Linked DNA regions of Tenggerimyces flavus. Each later gene encodes a partner of the first gene's protein in a complex. Links are inferred from orthologs where the notes say so. Each region holds a gene or a part of one and is shown in the gene's direction. Other genes may lie near its edges.

Region 1 (11,178 bases):
TGCTGATGCGGATCGTCAAGGCCACGGGTGGAACGGGGATCTGCCCGGGCCCGGTGCCGCCGGGGCAGGCGGTGCGCGCGACCGTTCGGTCGTTGCTGGAGCGGATGGAGCCGTCGCCGGCGTTCGTGCAGAACAGGCTGGGCGACGTTCTCGCCTACACCGAAGGATTTCGGGCCCTCTTCGCGCCGTTGGGGCTACTGGACGGCTCGCACGTGAACCTCCCGGTGTACGTCTTCGCGACTCCGCAGTCGCGTTCGGCCTTCCCCGACTGGGAGTTGGTCGCGGACGACGCGGCCGCTCTGCTGCGATCCCAGGCCGGGTGCGGCGACGAGCACACCGAGCTGCTGGTCGACGAGCTGACGGTCGTGGCAGGTGCTTCCTTCACGTCGCGGATGACTGGTGCGGTGACCCTGCCGCGACGTACGGGCGTGCTGCGGCTGGATCACCCGGCCGTGGGGGAGCTGCGGTTGTCGTTCGAGCACCTCGCTCTGCCGGACGCGGACGACCAGACGCTGGTCGTCTACCTGCCCGCCGACGCCGCCTCGAGCGAGGCGCTGGATCGCGTCGTCGGGCGGCAGCCTCGCTCGTTGCGAGCTCTCACCGGCTGAGGTGTGTATCCGCGCCTGACGCGGGTACGCCGGTCGCATGAGCATCGGTGGAAGCATCTTCTTGATCGTGGTCGGAGCGATCCTCGCGTTCGGCGTGCGAGCTGACATCGTTGGCTGGCTGAACATCAACGTGGTCGGCTGGGTCCTGATCCTTGCCGGGCTCGCGACCCTTGCCCTGACCCTCACCATCTGGTCGAAGCGCCGCCGGGCGCGGACCGTGACTCAGCAGCGGACGTACGAGGACGGCACTCCGACGACCGTCACTGAGGAAGAGGTCTACCGCGACCGCGGCGCGCCGCCGGCTCCCTAGTCCCTGGGACCGCGGTCTGGCCACACGGGGGTTTCGCCTTCCTTGATAGGAGGAAACCCATGGATACCAGCACACTCGTGCTGATCATCGCGATCGTCGTGGTGGCAGCGCTGATCGTCGCCTTCGTCGTCCTGGCGTCGACGCGCAACCAGGCACGACGAGAGCAGGAACGCCGTGAGAACGCCGCGGCCGAACGAGAGAAAGCCGAACGACTGGCCCAGCGCGCCGAGCACCAGGGTGCCCGCGCGGACGAGCTGGCCGCCCAGGCGCGGCAGGCGCAGGCTCAGGCCGAGTCGCAACGCGCGGCCGCCCAGTCCTCGCAGACCAAGGCCGCTGAGCGGGTCCGGGAAGCGGACGAGCTGGACCCGGACGTGACCGACGAAGCCGACGAATCGGACCGCAACCTTCGGCACGGCCGGCACACCAATGGCTCCACCAACGCTGGCCCCACCGACCAGCCGGCCTCGGCCGATCCGTCGCGGACGAACGGTCGGCGCGGCTGGTGAACCTCTTGTGGGGCGTTCGCTACCAGCGGACGCCCCACGAGTACGTCTGCTTCCGCAGCTTGAGATAGACGAACGTCTCGGTGCTGCGTACGCCGGGGATCGCGCGAATCTGGTGTGACAACACCTCGAGCAGGTGGTCGTCGCCCTCGCACAGCACCTCGGCCAGGATGTCGAACGAGCCCGCCGTGATCACGACGTACTCGATTTCCTCCATGTCCGCCAGGCGATCCGCCACCGGCTCGAGCTCGCCCTCGACGCGGATCCCGATCATCGCCTGCCGTGGAAAGCCCAGCTGCAGCGGATCCGTCACCGCGACGATCTGCATCACGCCGTGGTCGAGCAGGCGCTGCACGCGCTGCCGTACCGCGGCCTCGGACAGCCCGACGGCCTTGCCGATCGCCGCGTACGGCCGCCGCCCGTCCTGCTGAAGCTGTTCGATGATCCCCTTCGACACGTCGTCCAGCGGGACGGTCGTGGGTTGCCGATCCGGGCGGGGACGCCGGACTCCGTCGGTTTCGGGCCGTTCAGGGCGCGTCATGCTGCATCCCGGGATGTCGTAGGGATTTCGTCGAAATGAATGATCGCGACAACGGAATCGCTTGTCCAGGCCGAAACTCTCTGTCAGGATCCATGGCGTACGCAGGGAGGAGGGCTCAGCATGAGCGAGCCAGTCGCGCTGAGTGTCGGAGGGTGAGATGACCGACCGCCGACGGTTCTCCAGAAGGCGACTACTTCGTACGACCGGCGCCGCCGCCGCGCTGGCCGCTTTGTCCGGTTGCGGGATCAAGGGCAGCCTGATCGCCGAGGGCAGCTGCGAGAGCACCGACCTGTCCGGCACGGAGAAGCAGGTCGTGTTCTCCAACTGGCCGCAGTACATCGACGTGAGCGAGGACGAGAAGAGCCGTCCGACGCTGGACCGGTTCGTGCAGGAGACCGGGATCCAGGTCAAGTACACCGAGGACGTCAACGACAACTCGCCGTTCTTCAGCAAGATCCGCAACCAGCTCGCCGCCTGCCGGCCGTGTGGGCGGGACCTCTTCGTGCTCACCGACTGGATGGCGGCGCGCGTCGTTCGCTATCGGTGGCTGCAGGAGCTCGACCACGACAAACTGCCGAACGTCAAGGCGCAGTTGATTCCCAGCCTCGAGGCTCCGGGCTGGGATCCCGATCGCAAGTACAGTGTTCCTTGGCAGAGCGGCCTGACTGGCCTTGCGTACAACGCGAAACTCACCAAGGAGATCCGTACGCTCGACGACCTGCTCAACCGGCCGGACCTGAAGGGCCGGGTCACGATGCTCGCCGGCATGCAGGACTCGATGCAGATGGTCCTGATGTCGTTGGGCAAGAACCCGATCGAGGTCTCGCAGGACGACTTCTCCACGGGCATCGAGAAGCTGGAGAAAGCGGTTGCCTCGGGGCAGATCCGGCGTTTCACCGGAAACGACTACACGCAGGATCTCGCGAACGGCGACGTCGCCGCGTGCATGGCCTGGTCCGGCGACGTGATCCAGCTGCAGTTCGAGAACCCGGACATCAAGTTCGTCGTTCCCGAAGAGGGGTTGGGGATCTGGAGCGACAACGCGATGATCCCGAACAAGGCTTCGCACAAGGCGAACGCGGAGCTGTTGCTGAACTACTACTACGAGCCGGAGGTCGCGGCCGAGGTCGCGGCGTGGGTCAACTACATCTGCCCCGTCGAGGGCGCGCGTGCGGCGATGGAGAAGATCGATCCCGAGCTCGTCGACAACCCGCTGATCTTCCCGGACGACGCCTTGCTGAAGAAGGCGGTCGGGCTGATGAATCTGACCGAGACCCAGGAGCGGAACTTCGAGATCCAGTTCCAGCAGGTGATTGGAGCATGACGATGGCTGATCCGGAGCAGGCTGCCGCCGATGACCTTCACCTGGTCGGGGTCACGAAGTCGTTCGGCAGCTTCACCGCCGTTGACAACCTCGACTTGACAGTGCCAGCGGGGTCGTTCTTCGCGCTGCTCGGGCCATCTGGGTGCGGGAAGACGACGACGTTGCGGATGATCGCGGGGTTGGAGGAGCCATCTCGGGGCGAGATTCGGCTCGGGTCGTCGTCGATCACCGGGCTGCGCCCGTACAAGCGGCCGGTCAACACGGTCTTCCAGAACTACGCGCTGTTTCCGCACCTGGACATCTTCGAGAACGTGGCTTTCGGGTTGCGGCGTCGTGGGGTGAAGGACGTCCGCGCGAAGGTCTCGGAGATGCTCGATCTGGTGGAGCTCGGTTCGTTTGCCCGCCGGCGGCCTGCTCAGCTGTCGGGTGGCCAGCAGCAGCGGGTGGCGTTGGCGCGGGCGTTGATCAACCGGCCGCAGGTGTTGCTGCTCGACGAGCCGTTGGGTGCGTTGGATCTGAAGCTGCGGCGGCAGATGCAGATCGAGCTGAAGCGGATCCAGACCGAGGTCGGGATCACGTTCGTGCACGTGACGCACGACCAGGAAGAGGCCATGACGATGGCCGACACGATCGCGGTGATGAACAGCGGTGTGATCGACCAGCTCGGTGCTCCGGCTGGGCTCTACGAGAACCCGCGGACGACGTACGTGGCGAACTTCCTCGGGCAGTCCAACCTCGTGCGGGCTCGGGTGACGCGCCGTACGTCGGATCTGCTGGCGGTGGACGCGCATGGGTCGCGGCTGACGGCGCCTGCCGCGCGGGTGCATACGCGGTCGGACGAGGTGTGGATCGGGGTGCGGCCGGAGAAGGTCTTCCTGTCGCGGGCGGGGACCGAGGCTCGTAGCGGTGCGAACCTGCTTGCTGGCGGGATCGTTCGGGACGTGTGCTTCGTGGGGGTGTCGACGCAGTACTTCGTCGCGATGCCCTGGGGGCAGGAACTGGTGGTCTTCGAGCAGAACACGGGGGCTCGGGACGTACTGACGAGTGGGACTCTGGTGGACCTGCACTGGGCTTCGGCGCACTCGTTCCTGCTCGACGCGGCGCAGGACTCGTCGGCCGGTGTGGAACGCGAGGAGGAGCCCGCTTCCGCTGTGGGGGTTTCGTCGTGAGCGCTCTCGCTCGGCCTGGTGGAGGGCCGCTGACTGCTTCTGCTCCGGTCTCTCCGCCGGGTTTGGAGGGGGCCCGGCGGGGGCGGCGGCGGATCGGGTACCTGTTGCTGTTGCCGGGGGCCTTGTGGCTGCTGGTGTTCTTCGTCGTTCCGATGGTGCAGCTGGCGGGGGCTTCGCTGTACGATCCGGCGGGGTCGTTGGAGCTCGGGTATCGGGTGGCGTTCGCTTTCTCCAACTATGGCGACGTTTTCGGGCAGTACGGGCCGCACCTGTTGCGCTCGTTCCTGTACGGCGGGGTGGCGACGTTGCTGGCGCTGCTGCTCGGGTATCCGTTGGCGTACGCGATCGCGTTCAAGGCCGGGCGGTGGCGGAACATCCTGCTGGTGTTGGTGATCGCACCGTTCTTCACGAGCTTCCTGGTGCGGACGCTGGCGTGGAAGTCGATCCTGTCGGACAACGGCTTCATCGTCTCCGTGCTGCGCGACATCGGTCTGTTGGGGTCGAACGGGCGGCTGCTGGCGACGTCGTTCGCTGTGGTGACGGGTTTGACGTACAACTTCCTGCCGTTCATGACGCTGCCTTTGTATGCCAGCTTGGAGAAGATCGACCGGCGGTTGCTGGAGGCGGCTTCGGACCTGTACGCGAGCGCGTGGACGACGTTCCGGCGAGTGACGCTGCCGCTGTCGATGCCGGGCGTGGTGGCGGGGACGTTGCTGACGTTCATCCCGGCGACGGGCGACTATGTCAATGCGCAGTTGCTGGGGACGCCGAACCAGTACATGGTCGGGAACGTGATCGACGGGCTGCTGTTGCAGGTGCGAGACTACGCGCACGCGCCGGCCCTGTCGTTCGTGCTGATGGCGTCGATTCTCGTGCTGGTGTTGCTGTATGTGCGGCGGGCGGGGACGGAGGAGCTGCTGTGAGATGGCTTCGCTCGCACCTGGTGCTCCTCTTTGCGCTGCTGGTGTTGCTGTATATGTTCCTGCCGATCTTCGTGGTGGTGTTGTTCTCGTTCAACCGGCCGTCGTCGCGGTTGGCGTACGAGTTCAACGCGTTCACGTTGGACAACTGGCTGCACCCGTGCGGGGCGCCGGACATGTGCCAGACGGTCTTGACGTCGTTGCAGATCGGCTTCTTGGCGACGCTGGTGGCGACCGGACTGGGGTCCTTGATGGCCTTCGCGTTGGTGCGGCATCGCTTCCGGGGGCGGTCCGGGACGTCGCTGCTGATCTTCCTGCCGATGGCCACACCGGAAGTCGTCCTGGGCTCGTCTTTGCTCACCCTGTTCGTAGCCTCGGGGGTGTCCCTGGGCTTCTGGACGATCTTCATCACCCACGTGATGTTCTGCCTGTCGTTCGTGGTGGTGACCGTCAAGGCCCGCTTGGCAGGCCTGGACTCGCGGCTGGAACAGGCAGCGATGGACCTCTACGCGAACGAGTGGCAGACGTTCCGCTTGGTCACGTTGCCGTTGGTGTTGCCCGGCATCGTCTCCGCGGCGATGCTCTCGTTCTCACTGTCGTTCGACGACTTCATCATCACGAACTTCAACTCAGGTCAGACCGTGACGTTCCCCATGTTCGTGTGGGGAGCAGCCCAGCGAGGCATCCCACCCCAGGTAAACGTCATCGGCACAGCCATGTTCCTCATAGCCCTGCTCCTAGTAGCCATCCCCGAACTCACCCGCCGCCGACGAGCTATCCAACCCGCGTAAGAGTCGCCACTTTGCCTCGTTCCACTGTCGTGGGCTCGAGGACCTCACTCACCGTCCACGTTGTTCCGGCGAACTCGACGGAGTCTCCCTCGAAGACACTGACGAGCTGAGCGCGACCGCCGTCAGAGATCTGCAGCTGCAGGACCCAACGTCCCTGCTCGTCAACGTAGCTATGGCCAGATATCCCCGCCTCGTCGACGCGCTCGAGCATCCGCTTCATCAGAATCAGACTCGCCGGGAGACCTTCGCTCATCCTTGCTCACTTCTCACTTGAGGGTTGTATAGAAACCGCCGCGGGAGCCATCCGGGTAGATGTTGCGGAAATACTCGCAGAACGTCTTGACGTCCATGGGGTCCGGGCTGAAGTCGTCTCCCCACGGATTCCTCAGCTTGATCTTGCCGTCCGAGACGTCGGTCACCTCGTACACATGCCCGAACTCATGGCCGGCGAAGGGGATCGGCTCGTTTGACTTGTCCCCCCTCGAGCCGACGAGGACGGGCTTTCCATCGTCGAGTTGGTCGCGGAACTCGTCCAGCAATGCTTGCTCGCCGTTGTGAATGCTGGGGATCGGACGTACCTCAGCCTCTTCACCAGTCAGCTCGGTGAGCAGATCGGCCCGCATCAGGGACGTCGACCCGACGTTGAGACGGTCGTAGCCGGTCGGTGGGTCGTTGGGCGCCGGTCCCTCGTGGGCCTTTAGCCGTTGCTTGTCGACACCGTCTCGGGCACCCATCGCCCAGTCCTGGTTCCACAGCATCTGACGGACCGGACCCCAGGTCTGGTCCTGGCCGGCGAGCGCCTTCTCCACCAGGGCGGGCCACGCGCAGATCTCCGGCTTGGCGGCGGCGGGCGGCGCGCCGGAACGATCGAGGCGAACAGGCAACTCGTCGTTGACCCGATACGTGACCGTGTCGCCCGTCGGTCGTGCGACTGGATCCCCGGGTGTCGCGGGTGAGACCCGATGAAGAGTGACCTCATACGTCCGCTCGCCCACCTGGCTGACCGCATCGCGGATCAGCTCCGGCCGATGCCCAGCGACCGCGCCAAGGGTGGCGAGGACGCCGCAGTCGCCGACCGTTCCTTGCCGCACGTCGTCTCGGGATGCCGGACCGTCGAAGAGTGGGATCGGACTCTTCGCGTCTCGGACCAGATAGCGGTCGTAGACCGTGTTGGGCAGGTCTGTGTAGTAGTTCTTCGTGTAGGGCGGCCGCTGGATCTCGTGGACCTCGCGAGGATCGTCGGCCTCGGCCAGCTTCTCGGCGTCGGAGCCGCCGCCGAAGCGGTCGGTGATGGCTTGTTTGATGCGGTTGCCCATGGCCATCAGGCCGGGGCGTTCGAAGGTCTGCGTCTCCGTTGGCAGGTCGCGGCGGGGTGGGGGCGCGTGGTCTGAGGGCTCGTAGGACTTGCGCTCGCCGGTGCGTAGCTCGGCTAGGGACTCGAGCTGCTTGAACTCCGCGGACTCTGGGCGTGGGCGGTCGGCGCCTGGACTGGGGTCGGGCGAGTCCGGATGGCCGCGCAGTTCGCTCACTTGTCCAGAATGGCATGATCCGCGTCCGCGCCGCCGCGGCTGTCCACAGCACTGACAGCCGACAGGGTATGGAATCGGTCGCCCGCAGCGCTGAAGGCGACCGATATCGCGACCCTCGGCGCCGGAAGGCCACGGATTCCCTTGCCGCCCTCGCTCGACCTGAGGCACACTGACCGACATGTCCCACGAAGACCTGCAGCAGTCCGCCCGCGATCACCTCTGGATGCACTTCACCCGCATGGGTCCCTACCAGGACGCCGACATCCCCGTGATCGTCCGCGGCGAGGGTCCGTACATCTGGGACAGCAACGGCAAGCGCTACCTCGACGGGCTCGCCGGCCTGTTCACCGTCCAGGTCGGGCACGGCCGCGCCGAGCTCGCGCAGGCCGCCGCCAAGCAGGCGGCTGAGCTCGCGTACTTCCCGCTCTGGTCGTACGCCCACCCCAGCGCCATCGAGCTCGCCGAGCGCATCGCCGCGTACGCGCCGGGCGACCTCAACCGCGTGTTCTTCACCAGCGGCGGCGGCGAAGCGGTCGAGAGCGCGTGGAAGCTCGCCAAGCAGTACTACAAGCTCACCGGCCGGCCGACGAAGCACAAGGTCATCAGCCGTTCGATCGCCTACCACGGCACCACGCACGGCGCGCTCTCGATCACTGGGCTGCCCGGCCTGAAGGCGCCGTACGAGCCGCTCGTCCCCAGCACGTCCCACGTCGCGAACACCAACCTCTACCGCGCCCCGATCCACGCCGACGACCCCGTCGCGTTCGGGCGCTGGGCCGCAGACCAGATCGGCGTCGCGATCGAGAACGAGGGCGCGGATACTGTAGCCGCTGTATTTTTGGAGCCAGTACAAAATGCGGGTGGCTGTTTCCCGCCGCCGCCCGGGTATTTCGAACGGGTACGCGAGATCTGCGACGAGAACGACGTCCTGCTCGTCTCTGACGAGGTGATCTGCGCGTTCGGCCGGCTGGGCGAGATCTTCGGATCGACGCGGTACGGGTACCAGCCGGACATCATCACCTGCGCGAAGGGCATCACGTCCGGCTACTCGCCGCTCGGCGCGATGATCGCGACCGACCGTCTGATGGAGCCGTTCCTCAAGGGGCACACGAGCTTCGTGCACGGCTACACCTTCGGCGGGCATCCCGTCTCGACCGCGGTGGGGCTGGCGAACCTCGACGTCTTCGAACGCGAGCAGCTGCCGCAGCATGTGCGGGCGAACGAGGACGCGTTCCGTTCGACGCTGGAGAAGCTGTACGACCTGCCGATCGTCGGCGACGTCCGCGGGGCCGGGTACTTCTACGGCATCGAGCTGGTGAAGGACAAGGCGACGAAGGAGACGTTCAACGACGAGGAGTCCGAGCGCCTGCTGCGCGGATACCTGTCGAAGGCCATCTTCGAAGCCGGCCTGTACTGCCGCGCCGACGACCGCGGCGACCCCGTGATCCAGCTGTCCCCGCCGTTGATCTGCGACCAGTCGCACTTCGACGAGATGGAACAGATCCTCCGCGAGGCCCTCACCCAAGCCTGGAAGCAGCTCTGAGGACGACGGCCTCGAGCTGGTTCGGGGCCGGCGCGCCGAGTTGGTCGGTCAGGAACCCCAACCAGCTCGGGCCGAACGACATCAGCGCTCGCAGGTCGGCGTTTGGATCGATGCGTACGCCGGCCTCGGCTTCGTAGCGACGGAGGAACGTGTCGGCCGCGTCCGCTGAGACGAGTACGGCCAGCGAGGCGCGGCACAGCCCGACGTCCGTCTCGCGCCTCCCGCTTCCGGTGTAGGTCCAGTCGACGACGCCGGTGAGATCGTCGTTGCGCCAGAGGGTGTTGAGGAGCTGGTAGTCGCCGTGGACGAGGACCGGCGCTGACTCGTCGAGTTCTGTCGCCAGCGTTTGCTTGACGGTCTCGGCGAGAGCGGGGTCGCGGATCCACCCGTCGACCCGTCGCTCGTCGAACCCATGCGGATCGGTCGCCGCGAGGCCGGTGGGATCGAGGTCGTGAACGTGCGCGAGCGTCGTCGCCAACTCGGCGATGTTCGGGGATCGAAGCAGCTGGCGGCCAGGGAGGGCGGTCATCAACAGGCACGGCTCACCCGCCACCTCACCGGAGTCCGCCGCGACGAGCACTGGCGCCGGAACGCCCCGCCCGGCAAGAGCCCGCAGGCCGGTCGCCTCGCGAGCCACGAGCTCCCGCCCCCACCGACGATCGCCCCACCGCCTGAGCACGACGTCGACAGCGCCAACGGAGAGACGATCGATGTCAGCCGTCAGGCCGCCCGTCAGCCGCTCGACGGCGTGGATCGACCCGACAATCCCCTCAGCCCACGCCCGAACCCGTTCCGACAAGGGCCGCCAAGTACTCTCCACGCCCCAGCCCTATCACCGCTGTCCACAGCCCCGCGACTGCCTTGCCGGCTAGCGAGCGGATCGTGCCATTCTGGGCTTGGTGGACGCGATCCCGGAGCGGGCGACACCGCCGGCGACGGTCATCGGGCACAGCTCTGATCAAGCCTCGATCGTGAGGTTCGCCAGGTCGAAGACGGGCACGACGCCGAGCTTGGTTGCGAGGTGACGTGAGGGCGTGTTGCTGTCGCGGTGGCTGTAGAACGCGATTCTCCCTTCGCCGGTGACCTCCGCGGCCCACGCGCGGGTGGCCAGAGTCGCGTATCCGTGGCCGCGTGAGTCCTCGCTGGTCCGTACCCACAGCTCGGCAGCCTCCTCGTTCGAACGCGACGAACTCGCCCATGACACCTGGCGGCCGCTGACCACGACGGCGTACTGCTCGCGCCCCTGGCGAACCACTGCGGGATCCGGGGCTGACACAACGTGCGGAAACACGTAGGTGCTGTAGATCTCCACCCGCGTCGGGCGACCTCCGCCGATCGTCGCCGCCGCGGACTCCTGATCGTCGAAGGCGTGCGCGGGCTCCAGGCCCACGACGTCGGCGCCGCCGGCAAGGGCCATCGCGTAGCCGTCACGGAACCGGACCACCGTGCAGGTGGCGATGGGATCAGGTTCGTCGCCGTCGATCCTGACCATCCGACCAGTCCTGTCGAGCGCCTTGCATTCCAGCCGAAGCTGCGCCTCCCACAACCGCCGAGCCTCGTCCATAGGCGCAAGCTCTACCAGGGCTGTCCACAGCCGCGCGAAGGGTTTGCGTGGTGAAGAGCGGACCGTGCCATTCTGGGCGGGTGAGCGAGCTGCGGGGGCAGGTGGACAAGTCGGAGACTCCGGCCGAGGGCGAGCCGGCGCGCTCGGAGTCGGCCGAGTTCGGTCGCCTGGAAGCGCTGGCCGAGCTGCGTTCCGGGGACCGAAAGGCTTACGACCCGTCCGAGCAGGTCGGGCCGGGGAGGGTAGAGCGGCCGCAGCCCGAGGTCGTCCAACCCATCCGCCCAGAGCTCGCGGCGCTGAGTGGCCGAGTCGCCGACCAGGCCGCTCGTCGGTTCGGCGGCAAGGACGACGTAGCCGGCAATCCCGCTGGCGGTGC
Region 2 (11,177 bases), 3.8 Mb from region 1 along the record:
GACATCAGCGCGACGATCCTGAACGGCACCCGTACCTGCGGCGACGGTCCGGACAGCCCGGCGCTGGTCCTGCTCGGCGAGTACAGCATCGGCGGCGAGGTCGACGGCCGGCTGCTCAACGCGCTGCCGCGGCTGATCGCGGTCAAGGCCGCCGAGCTCGTCGACTCCCCGCTGGGCCTGGTCGCCGACGAGATCGCCCGTGACGAGCCGGGCCAGCAGGCGCTGCTGGACCGGTTGCTCGACCTGCTGCTGATCCGTTCGCTGCGGGCCTGGTTCGCTCGGCCGGACGCGCGCGAGCCGTCCTGGTACATCGCGCAGAAGGACCCGGTGGTCGGCGAGGCACTGAGCCTGCTGCATGACGATCCCGCGCGCCCGTGGACGGTGGCCGAGCTGGCGCGGAAGGTCGGTGCTTCGCGGGCGTCGTTCGCCAAGCGGTTCGCCGAGCTCGTCGGCGAGCCGCCGATCGCGTACCTCACCGGCTGGCGGCTCTGCTGGGCCGCCGACCTGCTCACCGACAGCCAGCACACGGTCGACGCGATCGCGCGGCGGGTGGGCTATGCGAACGCGTACGCGCTCAGCGTGGCGTTCACGCGCCAGTACGGCGTCCGGCCGAGCGACTACCGCCGGTCGAGACGCTCGGGCTGACAGGTCGGGCACCAGAACGTGACCCGCTGCCGGCCCGCCGGCCCCTGCTCGCCGCGCGCGACGAGCGTGGCGCAGCGCCGGCAGGCCTCGCCGCCGCGGCCGTACACCCAGTGCGAACGGCCGCGCCGCAGGTCGCCGGTCGTGGACTGCTCGGGGTGCTCGCGGTTCGTCCACAGCAGCTGGCGGGCGAGCCTGACCATGCGGTCGATGTCCTTCACGTCGCTCACCGGGGTCCACGGATGCACGCCGCGCAGGAACAGCAGCTCGGCCTTGTAGAGGTTGCCGATCCCGGCCAGGTTGCGCTGGTCGAGCAGGGCGTCGCCGATCGCCTCGTCCGGCGCCTCGGTCAGGCGTCGTACGGCCTCGTCGGGATCCCAGTCGGGGCCGAGCAGATCGGGCCCGAGATGCCCGACCGCCGTCTCCTCGCGCCCGCTCGGCAGCAGCTCGACGACGCGGAGCAGCGAGCCGATCGCGACCCACTCGGTGTTGCCTAGCACGACCCGTACGCGGTGGTCGCCGGGTCCGGGGACGGTCCGCCCGGCGTGCAGGATCCGCCACGTGCCGTCCATGCCGAGGTGCGTGTGCAGCGTGAGGTCCTCCGACGTACGCAGGAGCAGGTGCTTGCCGCGCGACACGATCTCCTTGACCGTCTGACCCCGCAGGTCGGCGGTAGCGTGCTGTGGCACTCGCAGGTCGGCGAGCGTGAGCACCCGCCCGGCAAGCGCGCGATGCAGCCGGCGCGCGGTCAGCCATACGGTGTCACCTTCCGGCATGCCCCAGCCAGCTCCACCAGCCGGGCAGCACGAGCGAGGTGAGCAGCTCGTACCCCACCGCGCTCGGATGCGCCCCGTCGCCGGCCGCGAGCCCCGCCCGCCACTGCCTGTTCTCGTGCAGCTCGGGCGTCAACGAGACGAACGCGATGTCCTGGCGGCGGGTGTACTCCTTCAGCACGATCGTGAGCTCGAGCAGCCGCCGGTTGTGCGCGTCGTCGATCACCGCGGGCGGCCCGACGAGGAACAGGGGCAGCTTGTGGCTCTTGGCCCACTTGGCCATGTCGGAGAGCGCCGCGATCGTCTGGACGGCTTCGACCCGACGCTTGCCGTTCTCCTCCATCGTGTCGTTCACGCCGAAGGAGACGACGAGCCGGTTGTCGGCACCGTCCGCGAGACGTCGGCCGGCCTCGTCGGGGAGGCGTTCGAGGACGTCCTGCGAGGTGTCGCGCCGAATGCCGAGGTTGTACGCCGTGAGTGGGACGCGGTCCTTGCGCGACTTTGCCGCCACCCGCCCGACCCAGCCCAGTCCTTCGGGATCACCGACGCCCGCGACGTAGGAGTCGCCGAGGAAGCAGATCCGTACGTCGCTCATGCGGTCCATTCTGTCCGAGGGTTGACCTTGACGCTGGCGTGAATGTCGAGCATGTGGATATGACCAGTGTGATCGTCACCGGCGCGGGTACCGGAAGCGGCCGCCGCGACCGGATCGCCTCGGCGCTGCCGGGTGTCGACGTGCTCGTGAACAACGCGGCGGTCGTACCCAACGGCCTGCTCGGCACCATCACGCAAGCGCAGCTTGACAGCGCGTTCGCGACGAACCTGTTCGCGCCCATCCACCTCGCCCAGCTGCTGCTCCCGTCGCTCCAAGCTGGTGGTGGCGGAGCGATCGTGAACGTCAGCACGGCGATCGGTGGGCGTGGCTGGCCGGGCAACTCGGTGTACGGGGCGACGAAGGTCGCGCTGGACCTTCTCACGCGCACGTGGGCGATCGAGCTGGCGTCGTCCGGGGTGCGGGTCGTGGGGATCGCACCGGGGGTGACGGACACGCCCGTCCTGGAGCACAACGGCTTCTCCGCGGAACGGATCGCGGCTGTGGGCAAGCTGTTGGTGGAGCGGATCCCGCTGGGGCGGATCGCTCAGCCGGAGGGAGATCGCGCACTGGATCGTTCAGGCCGCTCGGCCGGAGGCTTCGTACGCCACGGGCTTTGTGTTGCCGGTGGATGGAGGGGGTAGCGTCACATAGGTGAAGATCAGCGAGCTCGCGCGCCGTCCGGGGACGACCACGCGCGCGCTGCGCTACTACGAGGAGCAGGGGCTGCTCGGGCCGTCGCGCCGGTCGAACGGGTACCGCGAGTACGCCGATCCTGACGTGCGGCGGGTGGCGAACATCCAGTACCTGCTGAGCCTCGGCACGGCGGACGTCCTCCTGTTTGTGGACTGCCTGGAGGTGGACTGGACCTCGCATGCCGCCTGCCCGCCGGCGGTCGAACTGGCGCGGCATCGGTTGGCCGAGCTCGACGAGCGATTGGCTTCGTTGGCTGCCGTACGTTCGCGGCTCGCCTCGGTCGTGGCCGATGGCGAGCGGCAACTGGCAGAGGCGGGCTGATGGAGTTCAGCGACGTCGTGTTGCGCCGCCGGATGGTGCGCAACTTCGCCGACCGTCCGGTGGACCCGGAGGTGGTGCAGCGGGTGCTGACGAACGCCCTGCACGCACCGTCCGCTGGCTTCAGCCAGGGGTGGGGATTCCTGGTGCTGGACACTCCGGAGGCCGTCGCGCGATTCTGGGCGGCGACGGTCGGGGAGGGCGAGCCGGACCGCTGGATGCGCGGCATGCGGCGCGCGCCGGTGTTGATCGTGGCGCTCTCGAACAAGTCGGCGTACCTCGACCGCTACGCCGAGCCCGACAAGGGCTGGACCGACCGCGACGAGGCGCGCTGGCCGGTGCCGTACTGGCACATCGACACCGGCATGGCTGCGTTGCTGATGTTGCTGACGGCGACGGACGAGGGCTTGGGCGCGTGCTTCTTCGGAGTGCCCGCGGCGAAGCTGTCGCCGTTCCGTACGGCGTTCTCGGTGCCGGAGGAGTTCTCGCCGGTCGGCGTGATCGCCCTGGGCCACCGGCTGCCGGACACGTTGTCGCCGTCGCTAAAGCGTGGACGCCGTCCGCTTGGGGAAGTGGTCCACCGCGGCGGTTGGTAGCTTCTCGTCGCGGCTCTCGCGTGGCTTGAGGTTGCCGCTGATGTCGGAGCCGCGGATCTTGTCGTGGAGCTTGAGCAGCGCGTCGATCAGCATCTCCGGGCGGGGTGGGCAACCGGGGATGTACATGTCGACGGGAACGATGTGGTCGACGCCCTGCACGATCGCGTAGTTGTTGAACATGCCGCCGCTGCTGGCGCAGACGCCCATCGCCATGACCCACTTCGGGTTGGGCATCTGGTCGTACAGCTGCCGTAGAACGGGTGCCATCTTCTGGCTGACCCTGCCGGCGACGATCATCAGGTCGGCGGCTCTTGGGGTGGCGCGGAACGCGTCGAGCCCCCAGCGGCTGAAGTCGTGCTTGGGCGCGCCGGCGGCCATCATCTCGAACGCGCAGCAGGCCAGGCCGAACGTGAGCGGCATCAGGCTGGCTTTGCGAACGTAGCCGACGAGCTTCTCGGTCTTGGCGAGCAAAATCCCCGAGGGCAGGTGCTCCTCGATCCCCATCAGTTCCTCCCAGACAGACGGCAAGAGGCCGCGCCGCGTGCCCTCGACCGACCAGTCGGTCCAGTGCAGACCGACCAGTCGGTTGGTTGGAGAAGGTGGGCGGTTTCGAACCAGGGCGTGCCTGTAGCGATCTATTCGATAGAGGGACGCCCTGATTCGAAACAACGCGGGGGACGCGCCGCAGCAGCTGAGCCATGGCGTTCGTATGAAGGGCACCTTCATACGAACCTATTGAATGAAGGTGCCCTTCATTCAAACAGCGGAGCGGGAACGGCCACCTCCCGGCTTCATCTGAGCCACAAGAGACCGGGGGCGCACAAGCGACCTGCGCACGGCAGCAAAGCTGAACGACAAGCAAGCCTGGCCCGGGCACCCGTTCCCGGGGGAGGGGCGGCGCGTGAAAAACAGGTGGCCGGTCCGGGGCGAGTCAAGGGCCGCTCCGCGGTCGCGAAGCGACGTCGCCCCTCTGCGGAGCCGTCGCGACGCCCTTGACGCGCCCCGGACCGGCCACCACCATCGACCGCCGCAACAGCCCACGCCAGTTCCCAATGCCCAATGAGATCTCGTCGCGACTCCGCACGAAGAGAGCACCCAACCGAGGGATCTTCGCCCCACCCAGCCGCCGTGATCATGAACGTGATCATGAAGCCGCAACCGTCGTATAGACCACCACGCCTTCACGATCACGTACATGATCACTAGGAACCCCGGCGTGGACCGACTGGTCGGTCGCTCGAGGCTAAGGTGGCAGGGTGGCGAGGCGGGAGGATCGGGATACCAGGCGGCAGCAGATACTGGCTGCGGCCGCCGCGGTCATCGCGCACAAGGGCTACCACGGCGCGAGGATGGATGACGTCGTCGCCGAGGCAGGCCTCTCCAAGGGCGCGATCTACTGGCACTTCAAGAGCAAGGACGAGATCGCCATAGCGCTCGTCGACTACCTGTTCGACCTTCAGTTCTGGTCCATCCCCGAAGGCCCCGAAGGCGCGACCGTCAGGGACCGGTTCATGGCCCTCGTCGACAACATGGCCGAGCACGCCACCAAGAACCCCGAGTTCGGCACCCTCGCGTTCGAGCTCTACAGCCTCGCGCGACGCCTACCAGAGATGGCGAAGAAGCTCGAGCACAACTTCCACCGCACCATCGCCGACGCCACGACGCTTCTCGACGAGGGCACAACAAGAGGCGAGCTCGAGAACGTCGACACCAAGGTCGCAGCCGAGACCCTGGTCGCCATGATCGACGGCATCATCGCGCACTGGACGCTCGCTCCGCCGAACTCCGACCTCCGCGCCCGGCTCAGGGCCGCCACCGGTCTCCTGTTCGACAGTCTCGCCAAGTCCTGAACGCGGCGCCAGCGAGACGCCAGCGGGACGCCAGAACGAGAAAGCGCTTGCCGGGTCTACGCTTGACAACTTGTGCAAGCGTTTTCCATCCTTCGTGGACCACGTCACGCGATACCGCCTCGACGCGGCGTCCGACGGGGGTGCGGGCAACGCTGCCCGCGATCGACGAGAAGGGGTCACGCGTTCATGAACGCTCGAGCTCGACGTGTCATCCGTCCCATCGCCACCGCCACAGCGCTCGCCGCCATGTTCGTCGGAGCCGCCTGCGGCGCGCCCGAACCGCCAGGCGGGACGGGCAACGGCACGGGCGGCGAGAACAGTGCCGCTCCCACCGACGCGAGCTCCGTGCCCGACAAGCCGAGCAAGCCCGTCACGCTCGACATCCTCGACGTCGCCGGCAACCTGCAGTTGACACAGGCGATGATCGACGACTTCGTCGCCAACAACAAGGACGTCGTCACCCGCGTCACGTACCAGAAGGCCACCGGCCCCGAGACCGCCGGCAAGATCAAGGCCCAGCAGGACGGCGGCAACGTCCAGACCGACCTCGTCCTCACCGGCAACGACGGTCTGTCCGCCGGCATCGACCAGGGTCTCTGGCTACCGATCGTCAAGGACTTCGGCGACCGCCTCGACGCCCCGATGGCCGACTATCTCGAGCCCGCTGCCGAGATGCAGAAGCTCGCCCAGGACCAGGGCGTCGTCGTCACCTACTACCCGTCCGGCCCGCTGCTGGAGTACGACCCCAAGCAGGTGCCGCAGCCGCCCACCACCGCGCAGGGCCTGCTCGACTGGGCCAAGGCCAACCCCGGCAAGTTCATGTACGCGCGCCCCGCCAACTCCGGCCCCGGTCGCACGCTGCTCATGGGCCTGCCCTACATCCTCGGCGACAAGGATCCCAAGGACCCGATCAACGGCTGGGAGAAGACCTGGAAGTACCTCGCCGAGCTGGACAAGTACGTCGAGTTCTACCCGTCCGGCACCGCCGACACGATGAAGAACCTCGGCAACGGCTCGGTCGGCATCATCGCCTCCACGACCGGTTGGTACGTCAACCCGCGCGTGCTCGGCACCGTGCCGAAGGAGGTCAAGGTCGGCGCGGTCGAGGGCTTCACCTGGGTCACCGACGCCCACTACGCCGTGATCCCGAAGGGCGTCAGCGCCGACAACATCTCGGCGATTCTCCTTCTGCTGCAGTGGATGCTGAAGCCGGACCAGCAGGCGAAGGCGTACGACAAGGGCTTCTTCTACCCCGGCCCGGCGATCAAGGACGTCACTATCGACATGGCGCCCGCCGAGAGCCAACAGGCGATCAAGGACTACGGCGACCCCTCGTTCGAGAAGCTGATCGCCGACAACCCGAAGGCCACGCCACTCGAGGCGAAGGAGCTCGTTGCCGCTTTCGACAAGTGGGACAGGGAAATCGGCGGATCGAAGGTCAAGAAACAATGACGCACGCACGTTCCGACGGCTTCCGTCAACTCCGGCTTGCCGGGGTGACGCGAACGTTCGGTCGTCAAACCGCGCTTGACGCGCTCGACCTGGTCATCGACTCCGGCGAGTTCATCGCGCTGCTCGGCCCGTCCGGCTGCGGCAAGTCGACGGCACTCAACTGCCTCGCCGGCCTGCTGCCGCTCACCGCGGGAACGATCCACCTCGACGAGAAGCGGATCGACACCCTGCCACCCGAGGAACGCGGGTTCGGCATGGTGTTCCAGAGCTACGCGCTGTTCCCGCACATGTCCGTACGCAAGAACATCGCGTTCGGCCTGCAGATGCGCAAGACGGCGAAGAGCGAGCTCAAACAACGCGTCGACAGCGCGATTCGCCTTGTCCAATTGGAAGAACACGCCGACAAGCTGCCCGCCCAACTGTCCGGCGGGCAGCAGCAGCGGGTCGCGATCGCCCGCGCGATCGTGGTCGAGCCCGCGCTCGTCCTGATGGACGAGCCGCTGTCCAACCTCGACGCCAAGCTTCGCCAGGAGATGCGGACGGAGATTCGCCGCATCCACCAGCAACTCGGCCTGACCACGGTGTACGTCACGCACGACCAGGAGGAGGCGCTCTCGCTCGCCGACCGCCTGGTCGTGCTGCGCGACGGCCACGTCGAGCAGATCGGCTCGCCGGAGGAGCTCTACACCGAGCCGGCGAACAGGTACGTCGCCGGCTTCATGGGCTACCGCAACCTGATCGAGCTCAGCATCGTCGGCGGCACGGAAAGCCGGCTCGAGCTCGAAGGCCACGGGCTCAAGCTGACCGGCATCGACCGTGACAACCTCGCCGGCAGGCAAGAAGGAGTCGTGGCGATCCGCCCCGAGGACTTCGTCGTCGGGGCGCAGACGGGCGGCGTCGCGGTCACCGTCGAGGTGGTCGAGTATCAGGGTCGCGAGCTCGCGGTCCAGGTACGGACGAACGACGGCACCTCGCTGCACCTGCGGACCACGGAACGGCTGGTGCCCGGCGACCAGGTCGCGATCACGGTGCCGACCGAACGGGTGTTGGTCTTCTCCGCCGACAGCCCGGCCGCGCCGGACGAGGTGGCGGCGTAGTGGCCGAAGTGTCGCTGCGGCACCGGCTCGCCGAACGCGGAGTCGACCGCACCCTGCTCCTGCTGCTGCCCGCGGTCGTGCTCATCGTCGGGCTGTTCCTCTATCCGTTCCTGTACGGGCTGCAGCTGTCGTTCACGCCGAAGACCAGCGGCATCTTCGACAACTACCGCACGTTCTTCTCCGATCCCTTCCAGAGCGAGACGATCTGGCTCACGCTGCGACTGGCGTTGCCGGCGGCGTTGTTCAACGTGCTCGCCTCGGTGCCGATCGCGTACAAGATGCGCGGGAGGTTCCGAGGTAAGCGGCTGTTGACAGCGATCCTCGTCGTGCCGATCACTCTCGGCACCGTGCTCACCGCCGAGGGCCTGCTCACCTATCTCGGCAACGCCGGTTGGATGAACCGGACGCTCGAAGCGGTCGGCCTGATCGACGAGCCGATCCGATTCGTGCCCGGGTACTGGGGTGTGCTGCTCTCCCTGGTGATCACGGGGTTCCCGTTCGCGTTCCTGCTCACGCTGTCGTACCTGTCGGGCATCGACCCGACGCTGGAACGGGCCGCCGCGACGCTCGGCGCGGGGTGGTGGGAGCGGTTCCGGCGGATCACGCTGCCCCTGCTGATGCCGGGGCTCGCGGTGACGTTCTGCCTCGCCTTCGTGCTGGCGTTCTCGGTCTTCCCGTCGGCGGTGATGGTCGGCGAGCCGTCGGGGGAGACGCACGTGATCTCGCTCGCGGCGTACCGAGCCGGCTGGGAGCAGTACGACTATCCGCTCGCGTCGGCGATCGCGATGGTGATGGGCGGCGTCGAGCTCGCCGTCGTGGGGTTGGTGCTGGCCGTCCGATCGCGCCTGTACCGCGGCAGCTCGGGAGGCAAGGGATGAGAACGTTCAAGGTCTCCTCGGTGCTCGTCTGGGGCGCCGTCGCGTTCTTCCTCGTCAACCTGCTCGCGCTGATCGCGACCGTCGTGGTGAACTCGTTCGCCCGATCGTGGTTCGACACCTGGCTGCCGACGGAGTACACGCTCGGGCGGTACGCCGAGGCGTGGCAGGAGTTCGGCCTGCTGCAGGTGCTGATCGTCACGGTGATCGTGGCGCTCGCGGTCGTGGTGGTTTCGGTGCTGGTCGGTGTGCCGGCGGCGTACGCCCTTGCCAGACGGAACTTTCCGTTCAAGCGCGTGCTGATGTTGCTGTTCCTGTTGCCGATTCTCATCCCGCCGATCACGTACGGCATCCCGCTCGCGACCGTGCTCTACAAGTTCCACATCGCGGGCTCGCTGGCGGGCGTGATCCTCGTCAACCTGGTGCCGTCGGTGCCGTTCGTGATCATGGTGATGACGCCGTTCATCGAGCAGATCGACCCGCGCATCGAGGCGGCCGCACGGATGTGCGGGGCGAAGACCGGCGCGATCTTCGCGCGCATCATCGGGCCGCTGCTCGTTCCGGGCATGCTCGCGGCGTCGATCCTCGTGCTGGTGCGAACGGTGGGGATGTTCGAGCTGACGTTCCTCGTCCAGGGCCCGGAGTCGTCCACGCTGGTCGTCGCCCTCTACACCGCGGTCTCGGCGGCAGGCATCCGGTCGCAGCAGGCGGTCGACGCGATGGCCGTGATCTACACGCTCTCGATGGTCGTGCTGCTCGTGGTCGGACTGCGCTTCATCAACCCGACCCAGCTGGTCAGCGCCGTCCGAGAGGAGCCGCGGGACTAGGCTGTAACGTGATGAAACGCCAGCGGATCCAGTCGTCGAGCGTGGCGAGTGTCGGTTACGACCTCGACTCGCGCACGCTCGAGCTCGAGTACGTCGGCGGCGACGTCTACCAGTACTACGACGTGCCGCCGCTCGTGCACACCGCCCTGCTCGCGACGCGAAGCGTCGGCGCGTTCGTGAACAGGCGGGTCAAGACCAGCTACCGCTTCGAGCAGATCGCCTAGAGGTATCTCAGCCAGAGGTACGGGACCGCGAGGGTGATCGTCACCGCGGTGACGACGAGGCCGTACTTGGTGAACTCCCAGAACGAGATCGGCTTGCCCGCTCGTTCGGCCAACCCGAGCGCGACGACGTTCGCCGAGGCGCCGATCGCGGTCGCGTTGCCACCGAGGTCGGCGCCGATCGCGAGCGCCCACCAGAGCACCTGGGCTTGGTCGTTGCCGCCGGCGTTCGAGACGAGCTCCGCGACGATCGGCGACATCGTTGCCACGTAAGGGATGTTGTCGACGATCGCCGACAGCCCGGCCGATCCCCACAGCAGCGCCATCGTGGCGAGGCCGAGCCGCCCCTCGACGGCGTCCGACGCGGCCGAGGCGACGTGGTCGATCACCCCGGTCGACACCAGGCCGCCGACCATCACGAACAGGCCGGCGAAGAACGCGAGCGTCGGCCACTCCACGCCACGCACGACGTCGCCGGGATCCAGCCTGGACAGGGCGAGCAGCAACAGCCCGCCGACGATCGCGATCACCGCGGGTTCCAGATGGAGCCAGGTGTGCAGGACGAACGCCACCAGGACGAGGCCGAGTACGACCAGGGACACGACGAGCAGGCGTACGTCGCGGATGGCGTCGCGCTCGCGCAGCTCCATCACCGACGCGGCGCGCTCGGCGTTGTAGCGGAACGCTTTGCGGAAAAGCCAACGGCACAAGGCGATGTAGACCACGAGCACGACCGCGATGAACGGCGCCATGTGGATGAGGAAGTCGTTGAACGACAGGTCGGCGCGCGACGCGATGATGATGTTCGGTGGGTCGCCGACCAAGGTCGCCGCGCCGCCGATGTTGGAGGCCATCACCTCGGCGATCAGGAACGGGGTCACCGGAACGCCGAGCCGGTCGCAGACGAGGAACGTGACGGGCGCGACGAGCAGCACCGTGGTGACGTTGTCCAGCCCGGCCGAGGCGACCGCCGTGACGAGCACGAGGATCACCATCACGCGGAACGGCTGCCCGCGGGCGCGCTTGGCGGACCAGATCGCGAGGTACTCGAACAGCCCCGTACGCCGGAGGACCGAGACGATCAGCATCATGCCGAGCAGCAGGAACAGGACGTTCCAGTCGATGCCGGCGACCTCGGAGAAGAACGCGTGCTCGGTGTCGGTGATGCCCAGCACGAGCATCAGGCAGGCGCCGCCGAGCGCGGCGGCGAGGCGGTGGACCCATTCGGTCGCGATCAG

What was found.
Region 2: the proteins of JOD67_RS00095 (region 1) and JOD67_RS17865 are in contact, whole or in part, in a cryo-EM structure (PDB 8Y5F), measured with the Escherichia coli proteins. The link is inferred for Tenggerimyces flavus from one-to-one orthologs.

What each region holds. Positions count from the first base shown.
Region 1 is NZ_JAFBCM010000001.1:12,836-24,013, reverse strand. The notes cover bases 4,271-7,270. They hold JOD67_RS00095 (ABC transporter permease), read left to right. Parts: upstream 4,271-5,374; coding sequence 5,375-6,166; downstream 6,167-7,270. Other genes in these bases: JOD67_RS00090 (calpain family cysteine peptidase), read right to left, coding at 6,433-7,270; JOD67_RS00100 (ABC transporter permease), read left to right, coding at 4,452-5,378; JOD67_RS00105 (ABC transporter ATP-binding protein), read left to right, coding at 4,271-4,455. In the rest of the region: JOD67_RS00130 (helix-turn-helix domain-containing protein), read left to right, coding at 1-608; JOD67_RS00125 (DUF6458 family protein), read left to right, coding at 646-918; JOD67_RS00120 (LapA family protein), read left to right, coding at 978-1,424; JOD67_RS00115 (Lrp/AsnC family transcriptional regulator), read right to left, coding at 1,444-1,962; JOD67_RS00110 (polyamine ABC transporter substrate-binding protein), read left to right, coding at 2,120-3,286; more of JOD67_RS00105, read left to right, coding at 3,289-4,270; more of JOD67_RS00090, read right to left, coding at 7,271-7,695; JOD67_RS00085 (aspartate aminotransferase family protein), read left to right, coding at 7,874-9,238; JOD67_RS00080 (phosphotransferase family protein), read right to left, coding at 9,213-10,058; JOD67_RS00075 (GNAT family N-acetyltransferase), read right to left, coding at 10,197-10,802; JOD67_RS00070 (calpain family cysteine peptidase), read left to right, coding at 10,883-11,178. UniProt on the Escherichia coli protein: Required for the activity of the bacterial periplasmic transport system of putrescine and spermidine.
Region 2 is NZ_JAFBCM010000001.1:3,808,816-3,819,992, forward strand. The notes cover bases 5,967-8,965. They hold JOD67_RS17865 (ABC transporter ATP-binding protein), read left to right. Parts: upstream 5,967-6,915; coding sequence 6,916-8,016; downstream 8,017-8,965. Other genes in these bases: JOD67_RS17860 (ABC transporter substrate-binding protein), read left to right, coding at 5,967-6,919; JOD67_RS17870 (ABC transporter permease), read left to right, coding at 8,016-8,894; JOD67_RS17875 (ABC transporter permease), read left to right, coding at 8,891-8,965. Outside these bases: JOD67_RS17820 (AraC family transcriptional regulator), read left to right, coding at 1-645; JOD67_RS17825 (DNA-formamidopyrimidine glycosylase family protein), read right to left, coding at 618-1,418; JOD67_RS17830 (GDSL-type esterase/lipase family protein), read right to left, coding at 1,405-2,010; JOD67_RS17835 (SDR family NAD(P)-dependent oxidoreductase), read left to right, coding at 2,070-2,651; JOD67_RS41940 (MerR family transcriptional regulator), read left to right, coding at 2,662-3,024; JOD67_RS17845 (nitroreductase family protein), read left to right, coding at 3,024-3,617; JOD67_RS17850 (NuoB/complex I 20 kDa subunit family protein), read right to left, coding at 3,564-4,121; JOD67_RS17855 (TetR/AcrR family transcriptional regulator), read left to right, coding at 4,874-5,467; more of JOD67_RS17860, read left to right, coding at 5,654-5,966; more of JOD67_RS17875, read left to right, coding at 8,966-9,718; JOD67_RS17880 (KTSC domain-containing protein), read left to right, coding at 9,730-9,942; JOD67_RS17885 (ArsB/NhaD family transporter), read right to left, coding at 9,939-11,177. UniProt on the Escherichia coli protein: Part of the ABC transporter complex PotABCD involved in spermidine/putrescine import. Responsible for energy coupling to the transport system.